2 regions of the Thalassotalea sediminis genome follow, and region 1 is predicted to be linked to the other one. Evidence: riboswitches for the same ligand, from Rfam matches in the RefSeq annotation. Region 1 holds a riboswitch; the other holds the start of a gene.
The links. A riboswitch is a leader RNA that binds a small molecule or an ion and turns the genes downstream of it on or off. The one in region 1 is predicted to bind lysine.
Positions count from the first base shown of each region.

Region 2: it holds a riboswitch for lysine, as region 1 does, so the genes downstream of both, lysC (lysine-sensitive aspartokinase 3) here and QUE09_RS14675 (2,3,4,5-tetrahydropyridine-2,6-dicarboxylate N-succinyltransferase) in region 1, are expected to answer to the same signal.

Region 1 covers NZ_AP027361.1:3,205,311-3,216,069, forward strand. Annotated here, with positions in the region: gene QUE09_RS14665 (succinylglutamate desuccinylase/aspartoacylase family protein) at 1-199, opposite strand, end outside; gene QUE09_RS14670 (PLP-dependent decarboxylase) at 219-1,475, opposite strand; gene QUE09_RS14675 (2,3,4,5-tetrahydropyridine-2,6-dicarboxylate N-succinyltransferase) at 1,487-2,236, opposite strand; lysine riboswitch at 2,373-2,543, opposite strand; gene QUE09_RS14680 (DsbA family protein) at 2,723-3,961, opposite strand; gene QUE09_RS14685 (methyltransferase) at 4,167-5,213, shown strand; gene QUE09_RS14690 (sensor histidine kinase) at 5,292-6,923, shown strand; gene arcA (two-component system response regulator ArcA) at 7,111-7,812, shown strand; gene QUE09_RS14700 (Hpt domain-containing protein) at 7,909-8,247, opposite strand; gene folE2 (GTP cyclohydrolase FolE2) at 8,563-9,486, shown strand; gene gltB (glutamate synthase large subunit) at 10,057-10,759, shown strand, end outside.
Region 2 covers NZ_AP027361.1:2,059,022-2,069,780, reverse strand. Annotated here, with positions in the region: gene QUE09_RS09510 (ElyC/SanA/YdcF family protein) at 1-357, opposite strand, end outside; lysine riboswitch at 539-723, shown strand; gene lysC (lysine-sensitive aspartokinase 3) at 871-2,223, shown strand; partial or broken gene queC (7-cyano-7-deazaguanine synthase QueC) at 2,276-2,956, opposite strand; gene queE (7-carboxy-7-deazaguanine synthase QueE) at 3,024-3,698, shown strand; gene pdsS (proteobacterial dedicated sortase system histidine kinase) at 3,750-5,903, opposite strand; gene pdsR (proteobacterial dedicated sortase system response regulator) at 5,906-6,610, opposite strand; gene pdsO (sortase-associated OmpA-like protein PdsO) at 6,809-7,600, shown strand; gene QUE09_RS09475 (MBL fold metallo-hydrolase) at 7,716-8,591, shown strand; gene QUE09_RS09470 (hypothetical protein) at 8,711-9,343, shown strand; gene dinG (ATP-dependent DNA helicase DinG) at 9,352-10,759, opposite strand, start outside.

The sequences.
Region 1 (10,759 bases):
CCTTTACCTGTGTTTTTCTCAATAACTCCAGTAATTGAAATATTACCGCATTACCCTGTACCTCTGCTCCGTGCATATTTGCTTGAATATATACACTAGGTGCAGCAGAATCGCCTTTAAGTTTATAAACGGGTACAGTCAGTGCAGCGCCACTTGCCATTTCCCCAACGTACATTACGCCTTTTGTAAAATTTGTCATTTTCTTCTCTTTCATATTGTTATGCCAAATACCATTGCGCTGGTTTTGCTTCACGAACAAGTATTAATTCATGCCCACTAAATACATACTCCGCTGCAGTTTGATGGCATAGGAAAAAAGGCATGCTTTCGGTAAACCCATAAGCACCGACGTAACCGAAAAGTAATCGATCATCAACATCTACATCTATTGGTAATGGCAGGCAGCCTAGCTTATCTAAACTAGTACAAAGGGGACCATGCAAATCAAAATTGGCATTGACTTCCATAGAGGGTCGAAGCAACCTTACAGGGAAAGGTTGCTCGGTAATACCTGGGCGCAATAAATGGTTAATGCCCGCCGATAAGACTAATTGCTGTTGATCAAAATTAACCTTTTTATCAACAACAGAGGTGACATAATAACCACAATTTGCTACCGCATATCGCCCTAACTCTAGCCATAACTCTTCGACATTGGCTTGTTTTTTTACTTTCGCCAAATCAGCAATAATGTCTTGCCAATCTAGCTGTTCACCTTGTTCGTGGTAATCTATTCCTAGGCCACCACCTAGGTCTAAGACTTTAAGTGTCATGCCTATGGATTGCGATAATGTCACGAGAGGCTCAACCATTTGTTGCCACAGATCGTACATTTTTTTGTTAGACAACATATTTCCCCACTGAAAAATATGTAAGCCACAAATATTTAACTGCGGAAATTGAGAAACATGATATTTTTGCCATGCCTCAACAGACATACCAAAAGGCGTTACTTGATTACCACCTAGAGGATTCTTTTCGCCATCTGGCCATTGTAATTGTACACGTAACAATACTTCAGGCTTTACTGAAAACTCTGTTGCTAATTCATTTAACCATTTAAGTTGGTTAGGGCTTTCGGCAACAAAAGTGTTCACTCCTTTCGCCAAAAACTCTGCAAGTTGCGCGCGTGACTTAGCAGGCCCAGTGTTTAAAATTCTCTTTGCATCAACACCTTGGTTTAATACTTGTTGAAGCTCACCACTACTGGCAACATCAAATTGAATGCTGGCTTGGTCGACTGTTTGAATAATACGCGAAAGCGGATTTGCTTTAACGGCATACCACAGCTTTACAACATCTTGATTTTGTAAAAAATGTAAATGGCTTTTTAAGGCGTTTAAGTCATAAACAAAGTAAGCAAGTTCATCAATATTATCACTAACGTGGTTCAACAGCGCTTGTTCAAGTGCCTTGCTTTGCTGAAATTGTTGATGCCAAGATACTGGACGTTCAGAATCAGATGACTGCTGCATATCCCCTCCCGCTAGCGAAGTATTGATTCGAGTGTTAGTGACGCGTCACTTTGTTCATCACGATATTTAACGATAAGCGCACACGCCATGTTTAAGCCATTTTCACTAGCCCACGAACCTGACATCGGTCGAGTGCCGGGTACGACAACAGCGCGTTCAGGTATATCTGCACCTTTCGCTAATTGTACTTGGTTAACGCAATCATAAACGGGCACAGATGCAGAAAGGTTAACACCTGGTGCAAGTACAGCGCCTTTTCGGATAACGATTCCTTCAACCACTACAACACCTGCACCAAGAAAAGCATCATCTTCAACAATAACGGGGCTAGCACCAATGGGCTCTAACACACCACCGATTTGAACGGCAGCAGATACATGAACATTTTTGCCAATCTGTGCGCACGAACCAATCAACGCATGACTATCAACCATAGTTCCTGTGTCCACGAAAGCGCCAACATTGATATATGCGGGAGGCATAACAATAACACCTGAAGCAACATGAGCACCGCGACGGATAGATGAACCTCCAGGGACTAAGCGCACACCATCAGCAACAGTCATTTCTCTGGCAGGTAAATTATGTTTGTCTACAAACCCTTGGTATGGACCGGTAAATGTTATATTTTCTCCGGCTTTAAACGCCGCTAAAATCGCCTCTTTCGCTGCAACATTAGCGTGCCAAGTGCCATGCTCATCTTTATTGGCTGCTCTTATGGTGCCTGCTTCTAATTCTGCTAAGGTTTGTTGCCAACTCACTTCGAAAAATCTCCAAAAAACTAACTGTTCAAACGCGTAACCAAACAAAAAGGTCACGTGATAACGTGTAAATTAAATGGAAAGCTAAAGGCTTTGCAGACGAGTAGCTAACTAGGAGGAGTAGCTAAAGCTGACAAAGGCCAGAAGCTCTCCACCTTGCGGTGACAGTTGTCAGGATTCAGCCTGAGCAACCGACAAATACATCATCAAAAATATATTTACCTCGGCGTTATACTCCCTCGTTAATGTTCATAAGAGTTTGATCTCTTCCCATTAACTACCTAGTAAACGCTCCTCTTCTGGCCCTATTTGCGTAGGCCGATAATACCCACCTACGATAAAAAGGGACAACATATTAGAACATTTATTCTAAAATGCCGCAAGCTTGGATAAATAATTATGGGAAGAATATAGTGTGAATAAAGCACTCTCACTGCGCTTATCAACATTGCCATTACTGAGATGTGCTTAGCAATACCGACTAGCTTACATAGATACGTTCAACAGGTTATCGTCAGGATAATTTGATGCCTGTTTGATGGCTTCTTCAATTAGAAACAATCTATCTTGGCCCCAACAGTACGTTTCGTTGAATCTAAAACAAGGAGCTCCCCATAAGCCTATTGATGCGAGTTCATTAAAGTTCTTCTCGGTCCATACCTGCCAATCAAACTCTTTTTGATAGCATAACGCTTGCTCGTAATTGATATCCAAGCGGTCACAGATAGACTTTATGGCCCTCTCATCGCTCACATTAATATTTTCAACAAAAATTGCATGAAAAATGGCCTCAACATAATCAACTGATTTGCCTTGTTTTAATGCATAAGCAAATATTTGATAGCTATTTATCACCCCTTGCTCAAAAGGTTCTGCATAACTTGAAAAGCGAATATTCGCTGTTTTTGCCTCACGGTAAGCATCTCTATACATATATTTCTGCTTACTTTCTGGCATTTTTAATCCCCGCATCATTAAAGGCATGATGGGCTTTATACATAATGTTAATTGATACTTTTTGGCTAGGCGGCACGCTTTAACAAATCCGAGATAAGAATATGGGCTGCGCAACGATAGAAATACTTCTAATTCACCACCAATGTTTTGGTTTTGGCTAGGCGCATCAGTACTTAACTCGGTTAAGTTGTCATGTTGAAAATATTGCTTATCATCTTTATTCAACCCTAAATTGCGTAAGCGACGCTCCAAATACACCAATCGATCAACACCAACAAACCATTCGCCAGCAAAATAGGTTGTTGCTGATAAATAATGACCTTTACTAACTAAACGTTGCTGATTTTTTACTTGAAAATTTATAGCGGGCGTTGATGTTTGACAAATATAATCAAATTTTTCTTGCCACACCTTATCAAAAAGCTCAACGGCATCAGCAACACTTCTAACAGAAAACTGCCATAACTGCTGCCCTGTCAATAATTGAGACTCAAGTGGTACCGCCTTAATTGGCGTTAAACCATATCGTTTAGCAATTACATCGGCATCATTCAATACCCAACGCTGAGCCATTTGCGGGTAAATTTTGAGTCCAGGTAACGATTCATAAACGAGATATAGCTTAAAGTTAATATGATAACCTTGTTCTAACTTTAATAATGCTTGCACCAACATATAGCTTTGCGGATCTCGTAGTGCTACATAGACTTCTACACATAACTGTTTTCCCAGCAATTTAGGAAGCGTTATGTATTTAAATTTAAGCATGAGTTCTAGAAGTTCACTTCTAAACCACCAGGCCTTAATTTGCATCAGCCATTTATTAATAACGCACTCCTCGTGTTATTTAGCCTACTGCCGTATCGGGCCAAGCCTTGGTACTGCCAGAAGAATAAGGTAATATACACGCCAATTATGACACAAATTAGCGTAAATTTCTGTCAGCGTTTAATACCATTTGCAAGAGCACCCCATGTTGTTAACAAACCTTAGCCAAGTATTAACCCGCAATGATGATTTGCTGCATGCTTCATCAACACTATTAGTCAATATGCCACAAGATAATTTTGCTGATCATTTAAAACAATTATCTCAAAATAGTGATATCACATTTTTTGACACGCAGTACGACGCACACTTATTTCACCAGTCTTTTTCATACGCGAACGCTGTTTTTTCAAGTTGCTATAAAAGCGAACATTTACATGACCTCGTGATAATGACATTTCCTAAAAGTAAAGCTGAATTAAACTTTATCTTAGCAATGCTAAGTGAAAGTTTAACGGAAGATGCGCGAATTTTAGTGGTTGGAGAAAACAAAAGTGGGATTAAATCGCTACATAAACTGACACAATCTTACCACCAATTTGTGGAAAAAATTGATGCTGCTAGACATTGTCTTTTATTCGAAATGGCGATTACCACGTTGCCCAAATTCACCTTAGAAGACTGGTATAAAACGTACCACATTACCATTAATAATCAATCGTGTACTATTGCAGCGTTACCCGGCGTATTTAGCCAAAATGGTCTCGATAAAGGTACTAAAGTGCTATTTAATTATTTACCCAGTAACCTCTCAGGCCAAGTATTAGATTTTGGCACAGGCGCCGGTGTTATCGCCACCTATCTCGGCAAAAGCAACCCGAATATCGCATTAACCCTTGCAGATGTAAGTGCATTAGCACTCGCTTCAGCTGAAAAAACACTAAGTCTTAACGGATTAACGGGAAAACTGATTGCCACGGATAGTCTATCTGCTATTTCATCGCAATACGATCACGTCGTCACAAACCCGCCTTTCCATCAAGGTACTAAAACACATTACGCGGCGACCGAGACCTTTTTGGCGGGAATTAATCGCCATATAAAGCCAGAAGGCTCATTAACAGTAGTGGCCAACAGCTTTCTAAAATACCAACCAATTATGGAAAAATGTTTCATGAATGTATCAGTACTAGGTATTCAGCAGGGATTTACGGTATATTCTGCCCGCGGCAAAAGTAGGTTAAGTAGTTGAAATTTACACAATTGAGTTGCAATTTAACCTAAATTCAACAATTATCATTCTATACGTGATACAAATTATAATATTTAGATGCCATCTCAAAAAGAAATAAAATCGATACGTAGCGCAATTCTGATCAGTGTTGTCGGCTTTATCTCTCTTTTTGTCTTAATTGCATGTGCGTACATGACAAAAACATTTCTTAATGAATCTGAACGGCAATTAGAAACAAACACCATGCAATGGGCCAATTATGTCGTTCAACTGGCATCAGATGATTTACGCAACGGCGATAAGTTTGCTTTAGAAGATAAGCTACAGGTTTTCGCAAGTAATGATGCGATTCAAAAAATTGATGTTTATGCAATAGAAGACACATCTAAAAACTTTAAATATTTCGCTGGCTACAATTACTTAAAAAGTGCGCGTTCGATGGGGGATAAAATTACCACGCAGGAAAAAAATTTATACCTGACCCCAAAAAAAGAGGGAGATATTGTAAAGTTTGTAACGCCTGTAGTCTCACAAGATCAAGACCTTGGGTATGTATATGTCGAATTAGATACGCAACAGGGTCTATCCTTTGAAACGCATCTATTAATTATTTTTATTCTTCTATTCTTGTTATTAATCTGCTGCGTATTTTTCGTTAGTTTACGATTAGAGAACTTAATTGTTAACCCTTTACGAACACTAAGTTCGGAATTATTAAAGATCTCTCAAACCAAAGATTACAGCTTAAGAATTTCAAGATTACCCTACAAGGAAGCCGATGCGGTTGCTGCTAACATTAATAACTTCTTAAATCGAACCGAACGCCATGTCACGCAGTTAGGTCTTGCTGAAAAACAAAGCCTTGAACTTAATATCGAATTAGAAGATAAAGTTGCAAAACGCACTGACGCCTTAAAAGAGTCTAATCAAGAATTATTATCAACTTTAGAAAAACTGCATCAGTTTCAAGACCAACTTGTTGAAAGTGAAAAAATGGCTTCACTTGGCGATATGGTTGCTGGTGTTGCGCACGAAGTAAATACACCAATAGGGCTAGGTGTTACAGCGTCGACACTACTATCTGATCGTTTACGAGATATTAAAACTGCGTTTGAAAATAGATCGCTTAAATCAAGTCAATTGAAAAAATTCCTCAGTGAGGGAGAAGAAAATGTCGGTATTATTTACCGCAATTTAAAGCGAGCAGCAGAATTAATTTCAAGTTTTAAAAAGGTAGCTGTAGATCAATCTAGTGAAGAATTTAGGCAATTTAATTTCAGCGAATTACTTAATGAAATTTTGTTTACACTAGCGCCCCAGATTAAAAACACGCCATATCAGATTTCATTCGACTGTCCTGAAGACCTCATTGTTGTTAGTAAACCAGGGCCTATTAATCAAGTATTGATAAACCTCATTTTAAATTCCATTACACATGGTTTCGATGGTCTGGATCATGGCAACATTAATGTTGTAATTTCAAAGCAAAGCGAAACGCTACATATCGTCTACAGCGATGATGGATTAGGTATCGCTAGTGAAATTAAAGACAGGGTATTTGAACCATTTACGACAACAAAACGTGGTGAAGGCGGTAGTGGTTTAGGACTACATTTGGTGTATAACCTAGTAACACAAGCATTAGGAGGCAGTATCAAACTAGACAGTAAGCCTAAACAAGGCGCAACGTTTGAGATTAAATTTCCTATTAGTGAACAGCTGTTATAAAACAGTTGGTAGATTAACAAAAGCTTTACACTGGCGAGATATTAGCCATTGGATTATTTGTTATTTTATATTAGGGTATATAAAATTGTTATTAAGATGTAAAGCAAGTATTTAACCACTCTTGTTATACATCGAACAACAACAATAATTAGTATTAATAAATACTGTATTTATTTGGAAAAAACGCATGCAAAAACCTCATATACTTATTGTAGAAGACGAAGAAGTCACTCGCTTTAATTTACGAAACTTATTCGAAGCAGAAGGTTACATTGTTTCAGAAGCCGTAAACGGTGAAGCAATGGAGCAGCAATTAAAAAATAATGTCGTTAATTTAGTAATCATGGACATAAATCTACCGGGTAAAAATGGTTTACTTTTAGCTCGAGAATTAACCACTAACAGTGATTTAGGTTTAATCTTTCTTACAGGGCGTGATAGCGACATTGATAAAATTTTAGGTTTAGAAATCGGCGCAGACGATTACTTAACCAAACCTTTTAACCCAAGAGAGTTGACGATTAGAGCGCGTAATATCTTAAACAGAATCACGCAAGGTAAAAGTGATACTGACAACGCTATTATCAAATTTAACCAATGGAAGCTTGATGGCAACTCACGAAAAATGACGGCGCCAAATGGTGAAGAAATATCAATTCCTAGAGGTGAATATCGCGCGCTAAGATTACTAATAGCCAATGCTGGTCAAATTGTGACGCGTCAACAATTAATAAAAGAAATGACAGGGCGTGATCTACGTTCAAATGATAGAACGGTAGATGTTACTATTCGCCGTTTACGAAAGCATTTTGAATTGTTTGATAAAAAGCTTGAATTGATCAACACCATTCATGGTGAAGGTTATCGCTTTGTCGGTAAAGTGGAATAAATAAAAAACCTTTACTGCGACTATATAAGCCGTAACGGATGAAATTACATCAATAAAAAGGTTAGCATTTGCTAGCCTTTTTATTGATGTAATGGATTATTGCTGGCTAATCCATAAGCTAAATGCTTCTATTGCAGATGAATTTTCGACGTTTAAAGCATGTAAATATTGCTCTTTTTGCTGCCAACTTTCAGAAGACTTTTCTATTGCAACTAATTGCTGATGAACAGTGAGTAAACCAACACTACCCGCTGCGCCTTTCATTTTATGACAGCGCTCTTGCCAATCATTCTGGGATTTCGACATTACAGCTTGTGCTATTTCAGTTAAATACACTTTAGATTGCTCAACATAAAGATCTAACATTTGTGTAACGACTGCTACACCTAGGTTTTCAAGATAACCTGCAAGAAGTTCAGTATCTAACTGTTTCATATTATTAAAGATTCATTGATGTGTTGAATAGAGTATCATTGTAACAGGCAATTTTATTTTGTCATCCGTATAAGTCATTCCTTATTGCTTAAACACTTTTTCACTCCCAGTACCATGTAAACTGGACAAATTATCTGACAGTTCAGTAATGTTCGTAAGTACCTTAATATTGCTTTTAACCGTGTTTTCATTCAAAATAGCCGCCCTTTTATACTGAGCGTCGCAACTAAAATACGCTTAAAAGCATTAACCTTGTTATGACTGAAGTTAGGGAAAGCCTAGCCCTTTACGTAACTTCCTAAAATCGGAGTCTCCATGTCTACCTTAATGCCTGATATTGCCAACCATACTACTGCCCAAACCGAAGGAACACTCGATTGGGTTGGAATGAGCAATATTGAAATGCCAATAATGTTATCTTCCAAGGATGAGTCTCCTAGAATGGTTTCCGCATTTGTTGATGCCTTTGTGAACTTAAAAGAACCACAAGCTAAAGGCATTCATATGTCTCGTTTATATTTATTACTAGATGAACTATCAACGAGTAATGAACTTAACTACCAAAGCTTAGTTGCTCTGCTTGATGGTTTTATTAGTAGTCATCAAGATCTAAGTGACAACGCAAAAGTTGTTTTCCGCTTTGATTATCACCTAAGAAGGAAATCACTTATCAGTGGAAAGCAAGGCTGGAAAGCTTATCCTGTCACAATTACAGGACGCTTGAACCAAGGTAAACTCAGCGTTGAGCTTGCCGTAGATGTTCGTTATTCCTCTACATGTCCATGCTCAGCAGCACTTGCAAGGCAACTGATTCAACAAGCCTTTAAAGAGTCATTTAGTGAAAAATCACTCAATTTAAATGATGTATACGAATGGTTAGGAACAACTGATGGTATTGTTGCCACACCACACAGCCAACGTTCAGTTGCTGAAATTAAAGTGAACCTTGGTAACGAAGCAATCGACTTCCCACTTAAGGATATTGTAGATTTAACGGAAGATGCATTAAAAACGCCTGTACAAGCAGCAGTAAAACGCGAAGATGAACAAGAGTTTGCGCGTTTAAATGGTCAAAATTTAATGTTTTGTGAAGATGCTGCGCGTAAATTGCAACATGCAATGAACCAAGTTCCGCTATTCCAAGATTTTTGGCTAAAGATAAATCATTTAGAATCGTTACACGCGCATGATGCAGTTAGTGTTACTACAAAAGGTGTTGCTGGCGGCTATCAACCATAAGCCGCTCATTAAAGCCTCATAGAAAGCAAGTGTATAGCACTTGCTTTTTTTATACCTGCGAAGCATGTAACAACGTTCTCCACTTATAGGAAACATTTTCCAAGCTAAATATCACCAATTGCTAGTCTTTTTACATGTTAGCCAATGTATTATTACCCGTTTTTAAGAGTAATTTTATATACGTTAGTTTTTTATTGTTTAAGGTGAATAAATTACTGCATAAACAGCCGACAACCTAAACCTCGCGAAAAGCCTTAATATTCATGTAATAAATTTACATAACTCGTCCGTATCACGATCAAAAACACACTTGATGAAAATAATTATCATTATCAAAACAGCAATAAAAACGCCAATAAACAAATAAAACAATTATTTAACAGCAACTTATGTAAATGTAAAAAAATTACGAGCAAAAACTCTATTTTTATTGACCTTTATGCAGATTGCGTTTAATGTTAGGGGTTCCCCTTGGATAAAAAACCAGAGTAATTATGCATTTTTTACATAATTTTATTCTAATTTTAACTACTTTGGTGCCAAGCAGGTATTTTTTTTAGGAGAGAAAACATGCAGCTTTATGATCCCAACTTTCAAAAAGATAATTGTGGGTTTGGCTTAATTGCACATCAACATGGTGAAAACAGCCACAAGCTTGTAAAAACCGCAATATCAGCGCTTGACCGAATGCAACATCGCGGCGGTATTAACGCTGACGGTAAAACCGGTGACGGTTGTGGATTATTAATGAAAAAGCCAGACAGCTTTTTCCGAGCAGTCGCAGAAGAAAACGGGTGGCAACTTGGCCGTAAATATGCGGTTGGCATGATCTTCTTAAACCCTGATCCCGTCATTGCGGCAAAAACCAAAGAAATACTTGAACAAGAGCTTTCGCAAGAAATGCTAACCTTAGTTGGCTGGCGAACAGTACCAACAGACAAATCAATCTTAGGTGATATTGCAGCGAGCAATGTACCAACAATAGAGCAAATTTTTGTAAATGCGCCTCCAGGATGGCGAAATAGAGATCTTGAGCGTCGCTTATATATGGCAAGACGTCGTGCAGAAAAACGTATTGAAGACGAACGTTTTTACGTCGCTAGCTTATCGTGTTTGGTGACCATCTATAAAGGCTTGATGATGCCTGTAGATTTGCCTAACTTTTACTTAGATCTCGCTGATATTCGTATGCAAACAGCGATCTGTGTTTTTCATCAACGATTTTCTACCAATACGTCACCACAATGGCATTTAGCACAGCCTTTTCGTTATT
Region 2 (10,759 bases), 1.1 Mb from region 1:
GTGTAGCTTCGAAATGCGAAAACCTTCTACCATTCGTTGTAATGAACATGGTTTTAATTGCGATGTAGGAGGTAGCTTAGCATCGGTTGTGTGACCACAGCCGAGTATCACAATATAATCAATAGGCGTATGGTGCTTTTCGAAGGCGGGGTAGCTTTCTTCTATCGGAGCCATTAATCGATCGCTCACCCAAGGGGTCGATAACACGACTAAAAGTAGTAATGCTGATATTGCAGCTCTATAACTCCATTTACGTGATGAGCTCCATAATATCGCAGCAGTAACTAATAGTAATATACTGATACTCATTGGCATAAGTAAAAAACCGACTAACTTTTTAAGAAAAAACAAATCCATAGATAAAAGCCTATATAACCCAATAAAATTGATACAGAAAACGCTTATAGCATATCAAGTTAACGAGACATTTTGTATGGCAGATCAGTAAAGAGTATTTTTATTAAAAGAGGCTTGTAATTTAATTTCATATAACGTTTAATAGCGCTATCTCAAAATTAGAATATTTGCTCAATTTTGATGATCCAGAAGAGGTGCGATAGCCAGGTAGTTAACTCTAGGAACCACATTCCAATGAGAGTTAATGAGGGGGACTATCGCCGAGGACTTATTTTTAGTGGAAAAATAATGTTCGGTTACTAAGGTTGAATCCTTAGGGCTGTCACCTCTGTTGCAAAACAGATGGGGTGGAGGGCTTCTGGCTGATAGAAAAGCTGTATCTTCACACTTGTTCTTCTCAGTCATGCTCTTCCTAATGTATTAATTGCCAAGAATTTGGCCAATGGGGAGACCTTTTAACATGTTACTTTTAACAATTTATACTAATACTTTTCAATGCGTTGAGGTGTCAATATGACGTCATTAACGGTAGCTAAGTTTGGCGGTACAAGTGTCGCTGATTATGCAGCAATGTTACGTTGTGCTCAGATTATTAAAAATAATCCTGACAATAAGCTCGTTGTAGTGTCAGCAAGTGCTGGTGTTACGAATTATTTAGTACGTTTATCACAAGCGAATGTACCTGAAAGTGAGCAGCGAGAAATTATTGAAAGTATTGCTAACATTCAGTTTAACATCACACAATACCTTACTGAACAAACGATTATTGATCGAGAAATTTCAGTGTTACTTGATGAGTTAGCTGCTTATGCAAGCGCTAACGCTTTAAACCATAGTGCTCGTATTTCTGATGCCATATTGTCATTTGGTGAGCAAATGAGTTCGCGTATCTTTGCAATGGTATTGCGTTCTATTGGTGTACCTGGCCAGTATTTTGATGTACGACAAGTCATGAAAACCAATGACTTGTATGGACAGGCAGTCGTTAACATTGAAAAGTTACAACAAAACGCAACAACAATCTTAGCGCCACAATTGAGTACTAACGTTCTAGTAACACAGGGCTTTATCGGCCAAAATGATGCTGAATATACTACTACATTGGGTCGAGGTGGATCTGATTATAGTGCTGCACTTCTTGCGGAAGCATTGAATGCAGATAATCTCGCTATTTGGACTGATGTTGTCGGTATTTTTACCACCGATCCTCGTATTACCGATCAAGCACGTTCTATTAAAGAAATTAGCTTTGGTGAAGCAGCAGAAATGGCGACATTTGGTGCAAAAATATTGCATCCAGCCACGTTAATACCTGCTATGCGTAAAAATATTCCAGTGTTTGTTGGCTCCAGTAAAGAGCCTGAAAAGGGAGGAACTCGTATTCAGCAGTCAGTGGCATCCAAGCCGACTTATCGTTCTATCGCATTACGACGAGAGCAAACACTGGTTACGGTTAAAAGCCCAGCAATGCTGCATGCAAGTGGTTTTCTAGCCAAGGTTTTTACGGTACTAGCAAAACATGAATTGAGTGTCGATTTAATCACGACAAGTGAAATTAGTGTGGCAATGACTTTTGATAATCCAACGGGGTCTACGCAAGCGCTATTAAACTCTACCGTTGTTGAAGAGTTAGAACAGTTGTGTGAAGTAACGGTTGAACATGGCTTATCGTTAGTTGCCGTTGTTGGTAACAATATCCATAAAACAAATGGTGTAGGTACTGATATTTTTGACGCTTTATCGGGTGTAAACGTGCGTATGATTTGTCAAGGTGCGAGTGAACATAATCTATGCTTTTTAGTTGATGAGCAACAAGCTAATTTAGCCGTAGAACAATTACATACGAGTCTTTTTAACGTGGCTTAATTTATACAGCGCCGACGGTTTAGTCGGCGCTGTAGCTAAGTAGATAGGATACTTAGCTAATCTCATAGGCTAAAGGGTCGACGGCTTTATTTTCACTGAAGGCTTCAAGTCGTTCTTGGCAAGCCCCACATTTTCCACAGGCTTTTTCTCTACCGTTATAACAAGTCCATGTTTGGCTGTAATCGAGTCCCATGGCTAATCCATCGGTAAGAATAGCCGTTTTACTGACAGTCAAATAAGGGCTGTATATTTCTACTGCTTCATAATTTGCAATTTGGCAGACGTCATTCATTTTTTGTACAAATTCGGGGCGGCAATCTGGGTAAATAGCATGATCACCAGAGTGAGCACCATAATATACTTGGCTTGCGCCGACAGATACAGCATATCCAACAGCTAAAGAGAGTAAAATCATATTACGATTAGGCACTACTGTTGATTTCATCGAAGACTCTTCATAGTGACCTTCAGGAATGTCAATATCGTCTGTCAATGATGAACCTGCTAGCAATTGGTTGATTGCTGAGATGTCGATAATTTTGTGAGCAATGCCCAGAGAAGAACAAACATTTGCTGCGCAATCTAGCTCTTTAATATGACGTTGACCATAGTTAAAAGACAGCGCGTAAACTTCTTTACCGTCTTGCACGGCTTTATTTAATACAGTAAATGAATCCATCCCGCCTGAATAAATTACTACGACTTTATTACTCATATTTGTTCTCACTAGGGTATAATAGAAATCCTGCGCATTTTACTTGAATTCGTTTAACCATTAAATAGGCAATCTGCAAAGCAACATGAGCGTTACATATAAAATCAATGAATTATTTGAAACTATCCAAGGTGAAGGTAGTTTTACCGGGCAACCTTCAATTTTTTTAAGAATCCAAGGGTGTCCTGTTGGATGTGCTTGGTGCGATACAAAACATACCTGGGATATTGAGGTTGTCGATCAAGTTACGCCAAACGAAATGGTAAATAAGCAGGAAGAGTCAAAAGCTTGGGCGAACCTGTCTGAACAAGATATTTTAGAGATATTCTCACAACAAGGTTTTAATGCGCGTCATGTTGTTATTACTGGTGGTGAACCATGTATGGTTGATTTAACACCACTTTGTAAGCTTTTAGAATCAAAAGGTTATTCTACACAAATTGAAACCTCTGGAACCTTTGAAATTAAAACCACGGAAAGTTGCTGGGTAACGGTTTCACCAAAAATTAATATGAAGGGTGGATACCCGGTATTAAAAAGTGCATTAGATCGCGCCAATGAAATTAAACACCCAGTGGCAACAGATGCGCATGTCATGGATTTAAAGGCGTTACTTTCACAACATAACATTGTTGATAAACCCATTTATTTGCAACCAATCAGCCAAAAGCAGCGTGCAACTGAATTAGCAATAAACACCTGTATTGAGAATAATTGGCGCTTATCAATTCAAGTACATAAATATATTGGTATCGAGTAAACCCAATAAAGTCATGTTAGCTTCGTATCATTGCGCTGTGTTTATTAGTTACTAATCTACTATGGGAAGTTCTATCGTAACCGTAACACCACCAGGGCTGTGATGATCACTCGCAATGATGCTACCATGATGAAATTCACAGATCAGTCTAGCGATATAAAGACCTAGACCTAAGTGAGGGCGTTTGTCCCGCTCTAAATCATGCCTGTTATCACGAATAGAGACCATTGAATCAAATAACCGTTCTGCCATTACTTGCGGTAGGTGTTCGCCATTGTTGCTGATATAAAGGCAAAACTTTTGTTGCTTTATCGCTGTACTGACAGTGATTTGTTGATCACAACTAAATTCAACGGCATTTGAAAATACTTTATCAAGCAGCTGTGCAAAATGTTCAGGAGAACCATTAATGACTACTGCGTCTATTGTATTGTGAAAATTAATATGATGATCAGTATAAATTTGTTGATAGCCCATTAAGCAACCATCTAAAACTTTAATAATATCAAAAGGTACAGTTTCAGTATTCTTGAGCATTTGCGTTAAGTTAGTTGCTTCACTCATATTGGTTAAAATTAAATTGAGGCGTGTTAACCCCCCTTGAGCGCGCTCAACCGTTTTTGTTGTTGATTCAGGTAATGGTTGTAGTGATAGATTTTCTAACGACGTTCTTACAACAGCAATTGGTGTTCTAAGTTCGTGTGACAATCGTGAAGACATATTCTCTAAGTATTGGTTATACTGATTTAAACGGCTAACTGCAGTTGAAAAACTACGAGACAAATCACCTATTTCATCATTAGTGGTCGCTGCAGGTACAAGCTGCTTAATACGTCCATGCTCATCTATCGCTTGTTCTGCCTGGTTTCTTAACGATCTAATTCTATTTGTGATCCGACTGGCAAAAAAGAAAAATGCTAAAATACCGAATATCATAATAGCGAGAATGCTAGTGAACAGCTTTTCTAAAGCTTGGTTGCGCACCGTTCTTATGCCATTGTTAGTTTCTTCAACAATAACAGCGCCCTTTACTTGGTTATTGATGTAGATAGGGTATGCTGCGGTTAAAATCACAGCTTTTTTATCTGCTGACAAGCGCCATTGGCTTTTGGGCGTGCCAATCAGTGCTGATTCTATGTGTTCACCCGTAACGTTTTGGGCATCATAAAGTTGGTCAACAAAATCTCGAGGAGGTTGTGTGAGTAACTTTTCAAAGAGTGGGGTCAACCAGTCTGCAAAAATTTCATGCCACTCATTTTGCTCTGCAATACCTGATGTTTTGTGCCAAAGGCCCTCAGCATTTGTAATGTCTCCTGCACGGGCTAAAACGCGATTATGTTGATCGACAACCCATATACTTGATTGTGTATATCGCATACCTTTTACGATTCTTTCAATCTCCGGTGAGGGTACTAAAATTGTGCCGAGCGTTTGAGCACTAGTCGTGTCTGCACTAGCTATAGTAGAACGTGTTTCCCCAAACTTTTCATCAACATCATGTACAGCGAAAGCCAGATTATCGCTAATATTATCTTGAGGAATACGCAATTCAATATTGTAGCCTTGATTGGTATTTAACCATTTTCCCTGTATGAACGGTGCTCGTTTCGGATATTTTTCGCCTTCAATCAGCCTGAATGCATCAAGCCATCCTGCCGATTTATTACTAATGATGTATCGTTGAAATTCACCGTTTGGTGTAATAAACGCGAGCTCGATTCTATCGTTTAGTTGTATGCTAATGGCATTTTCATCTCTAAAAATAACCTTATCATCAATAATACTTAAGTAGAAATAGAGGTATTTGTCATATTTGCCAACAGCCGCAGTGTAATTTAGCGTTAATGGTGAAGTTTGCTTATTTTGTGATAAAACGTTTTCAGCTCCGTAAAAATGCGCTTTAGTGAGGTAATTTGGCCAATCAAAATGTTGACCATCTAAATTAATGGGTTGTGACAGTGGATACGTATATAAGTCTTTACCTTTTTCGACACTAGGTAAAAAGCTTGCTTGGTTATTAAAGAGGTTAGGCCGTTCATGGAGCGCTGTAGCAAGAGCTCGAGCTGTACCTAATATTGTTTGTTCTTGTCCAAAACGTAGGTATTTTTCCATTTCCCACACGTATTGATAACCAAACCATGGAATTGTTACTAAAAAGCTCGATAATAAGAGTAGTTTACTTCTTAAGCCAAAACGCAATGACATGATTAGCACTCGGCTTTCTTAGGTTCATTCCAACGATATCCCATACCATATACTGTTTCGATACAATCAAATTGTTGATCAATTTGCATAAACTTTTTACGTATACGTTTGATATGTGAGGTGATAGTACTATCGTCGACAAATATTTTTGAATCTTGCATGAGTTGTTGGCGATTTTTTACATGACCAGGAGATTTGACGAGCGCATGCACCATCCAAAACTCTGTTATTGTCAGGTCAACATGTGAAGTATGCCATTTTACTGTCATTCGTTGTGTATCAATGATTAATTGGCCAAAGGACAATAAGTGATCTTCCTTGGTAGGTTTATGCTGAGCTTCCAAGCGCCTGAAAATAGCGGCAATGCGAGCCGTTAAATGCGGTAAACTGATATCCTTAGTTAAGTAATCATCTGCTCCGATCCGTAGCCCTGATACTGTGTCGACATCGTTATCTCGCGCTGTTAAAAAGATGATGGGTAAAGTTTGCGAAATGCTCCGTAACCATTGGCATAATGTAAATCCGCCATCGTATTCTTGTTCGAGGCCTATATCTAAAATGACCAGTTGAGGCAGCTTGATACTAAATGCTTTTGTTGCAGTTTCTCTATTGGCATATGTTTGAACTTGATATCCCTGTGCGCGTAAAACTTCCGCGTAATTTTCGCGAATAGCCGCTTCGTCTTCAACAATAGCTATATGCTTCAATCTATAAATCTCTTTTTCTATTTAATGAATGCACTATATAAAAATTTTTTCCTAAAATCGCGAAAAATTGACAATTGCCATATTGTTGCCACATTTGATCGCCACATTGCCATTTTAGATACGCATAATTGCCTGATTCTTTTGGTTAAATAACTTTCATCAACGAAATAGTTAACTAACCATAAATAGGAAGAGATAATGAAAATTAAAAATAATGCGAAAAGAAGTCTAATAGCAGCGATAACGTTAAGTGCAATGGTTGCTCCGACAACTTATGCGAGCGAACAGGAGAGCGATGAAACTAAATTGTTAACTCATGAACAAGAAAAAAATAATGTGCATATTGGGTTTGGATCTGGTGCTGTAATTGGCGCCGTCGTCGCCGGGCCTTTAGGCGCTATTGTTTCGAGTGCAATTGGTGCTTTTGCTGCAAAACATTATAACGCAAACGAACAAAGAGAAGGGCTAAGCGCTAAATTGAGTCAGTCTCAAGAGAAATACCAACTAGCCCTTAAAAGCTATCAAAATAAGCTACAGCAGGCTGAGCAAGAGTATCAGCAAGAGTTAATGGCAATGCAGCGTGAACATCACAACACTTCGCAGTTACAGGCAGAAAACTTACTTATGAGTATTCAATTTTCAACGGGGGAAAGTGAATTAAAGCCTCATTATAAAAGCCAGTTAGATGCATTAGCTCAGTTATTGGCAATATCGCCAAAAGTTAACGTTGATTTGTCTGGTTACACAGATTTACAAGGTAGTGAAGAGCGTAATAAAGCATTATCGATTGCACGTGTCAATGCAGTAAAAAAAGCGCTGATAGAACGTGGTACTGAGCCCGACAGAATCAACTTGTTTGCATTTGGTGAACAAGCACCTGTTGTAGCGAATAATGAAAACGAAGTGAGCTTTTATGATCGACGGGTGGTGATAAAGCTTCAGCATAATGAATCTTCAAGCACAGACATTAAAACGGTAAGTAATAATTAAGGAGGTGAACATTCTAATAGCCAATTGTTAAACCAGAGCTTTGCTCTGGTTTTTTTCTTCTGCAACGAGTGTGTTATGGTGTATGGGATATATCGTCAATAAAATGTGAGTAGCAATGGCAAAATTTTGTGTACCGTTATTAACTGGCTATGTGCTTTTCATTTTGTGTTTTAATACCTTTGCACATGATCAAACGCTTATACTTAAAAGTGTTGAGAGTGCTGACCTACAAGAGCAAACGCTAACAGGAAATACAAAAATCACCTATTTAGGCAATGAAGCTTTGCTTATTAATGCATCAGGGCAAAAAATACTGTTTGACCCGTTTTTTAGCCATGACTTTGGTATTTATCAATTAGTTCCTGCACCAATTACTCAGGCTATTTTGACAAATAAAGCGCCATTTGATGATATTGATGCAATATTTATTAGTCATGCTCATCGCGATCATTTTTCAGCTGAACAAGTTGCTAAATATCTAGCAATGTATCCAGGTGTAAGGCTGTTCGCTTCTCAACAGGCAATTTCACAAATTAACGCAGTTAAATTGTATAGCGATGATATTTTACCTAAACAGTTACATGCTATTGCGCTTAACTTTGGTAGTAAACCTTGGCAAAAAACGTGGCAAAACTTTGTTATCGACGCTGTTAGAATTCCTCATGCTGGTTGGCCTGCGCGCGCTGATGTTGAAAATTTTGTTTTCAGGGTTACATTTAGTAATGGCGACTCTGTCATGCACATGGGAGATGCAGATCCTGATGATCAACATTATATTCCTTATATGTCACATTGGGCGAAAACACGTGTTGATGTAAATTTTCCACCTTATTGGTTTTTTATGTCAGCAGAAGGCCGAGATATTTTATTTGAAATACTAAATGCAGATAAACATATTGGTATTCATGTACCGAAAAAGGTACCTCGTCAATTGAATAAACAAACTAAAGATTATTTTTCGATACCTAAAAGCACGCATTTCATTAAGTAACCGCTATACTTATTTCCGATGAATAATAACGAAAAAGGACTTTTATGCGCATAATAAATCTTTGTTTATTTTTCATATTGTTAACAGCAAGTAGCGCGACACGTGCTAACGTAAAAACAATGAATATTAGTATAGTAAATGACTCGCCTGTCTTGCTTTGGTATAAAAAATATATAGAACATGCATATAATCTTATGCAGTATCGTGTTGCGTTTCGTCAATTACCGGCTGGCAGAGGAGCGGTAGAGGCAAATAAAGGAAATATTGATGCTTTAACGATCAGAACGTCGGTAGTAGAGGCGTCGTTCCCAGACTTTGTTCGTGTACCTATATTGTTAGCTAAAGGCAAGTTAATGCTATATTGCCAACATAATATTGAATGTAATGAAGCCATTGTAAATCAAGCAGGTAAAACAATTGGTACCGTGGCAGGTGTTAATGTCACCATGCTTTATATGGCTGATAAAAAAGCTAATATTTATGAAGTAGCATCAGGCTTTAAAGTGGCAGAAATGTTTCAGAAAAATCGTTTAGACTATATTTTAACGATTAATTCTCCTGACTTTGGAAACTATGTTTCTATTGAGCATGGAAGTTATCAAGAGGTAACATTAATGGAAATAAATGCGTACCATTATATTCATAAACGCCACAGCAAGATGCTTCCTGAACTTGAAAAAGCGTTATCGGCAGCAGTTAAAGAAATTGGCTCAATACCTAAATCTTTTGTTAACCGAGTAACGAACGAATAGTTTTCTGTTTAGCTGCGTTTGTAAGGAGGCAGTGCAGCTAACAAGTCTTGACCATAACGTTTAGTTTTCAAACGTTTATCTAAAATCGTGATCACACCTGTGTCTTTTTCATTTCGTAAAAGTCGCCCCGTTGCTTGGACAAGTTTTTTACTTGCTTCTGGAACACTTATAGACATAAAGGGATTACCCCCTTTAGCGGTTACATACTCAGCATGTGCTTCTTCGACAGGACTTGTAGGCACTGAAAAGGGTAATTTTGTAATGATCAAGTTTGTTAAATACTTTCCAGGTAGATCTAGCCCTTCAGAAAAACTTTGTGTGCCAAACACAACGCTTGCTTTTTGCTCATCACAGCGCTTTTTATGGTTTTCAATAATATGTTGTCTAGACTGCTCACCCTGTAATAAAATAGTTAACTGGTGCTTTTCGCGCAATGCTTTTGCTACCGCCTCCATTTGCCAATAAGACGAAAATAATACCAGTGTTGCTTTATCCTGTTTAATCAGCGCAGGTAATCGCCTAATGAGTTCGTCTGTAAAACGGTCATCACTTGGTTCATGGTCGGTATCGATAATGTTAAGGTGAGCACTGTTTCGATAATCAAAAGGAGAGTCAACCTTTTGGTATTGTGTACCGTCAGTATTATCTAATCCTACTTGGCGTCGAAAATGGTCAAATGAATTTAATGCCATAATAGTTGCAGAACATAAAACAGCTCCTTCGCATTTTGACCATAATTTATCCTCTAATGTAAAGCCAACTTCTATCGGTGAAGCTGCTAGCAAATAATCAGTTTGCTTATGCTCGGTTAATTCGCACCAACGGGCGATAGGCGCACCTTTTTCGCTATCTGTTTTTGCGTACATTGCCCATAAGGCATGAAAATTTTCTAACCGTTGATTTAAAAACCCGTATTCAGAGAGTAAAGGCTCAGCTAGATAACTTGCTACTTCACCATCTTTCACGGCTTCCATGAGCAGAAAGTAAAGCTTATTAGCGTTGTTTAAGCACTTTTTACTTAGCTCTTCCAAATCTTCTGCAGGTTGTTTAATTGCCTTAGGCAGTACACCGTGCTCAAAGCGGTAAATAGTAGCGTCTTTTGCTGACGAAAATTTAGTGTGTTTTTGTGAGGTAAAGTAGTGACTCTTGTTGGCTTCAACAAACGTAAGTACTTTTTGTAAGTCGGTTAATAAATCAGTGCAGTCATCGGCCAATTTTAATGAGGGAGATATGGCACTTTGTGACTTGATTAATTTTGCCATTTTTGCAGATAAGTCTTTTAATTTTTCTAGCCATTCTGTTGCGCCCTTTAAACCAATTGCAGCACTTGAATGATCACGCGTGATTTTAGGTAAATGATGTGCTTCATCAATAATGTAATAAGTATCTTCTGGCTCTGGTAATATTTTACCCCCA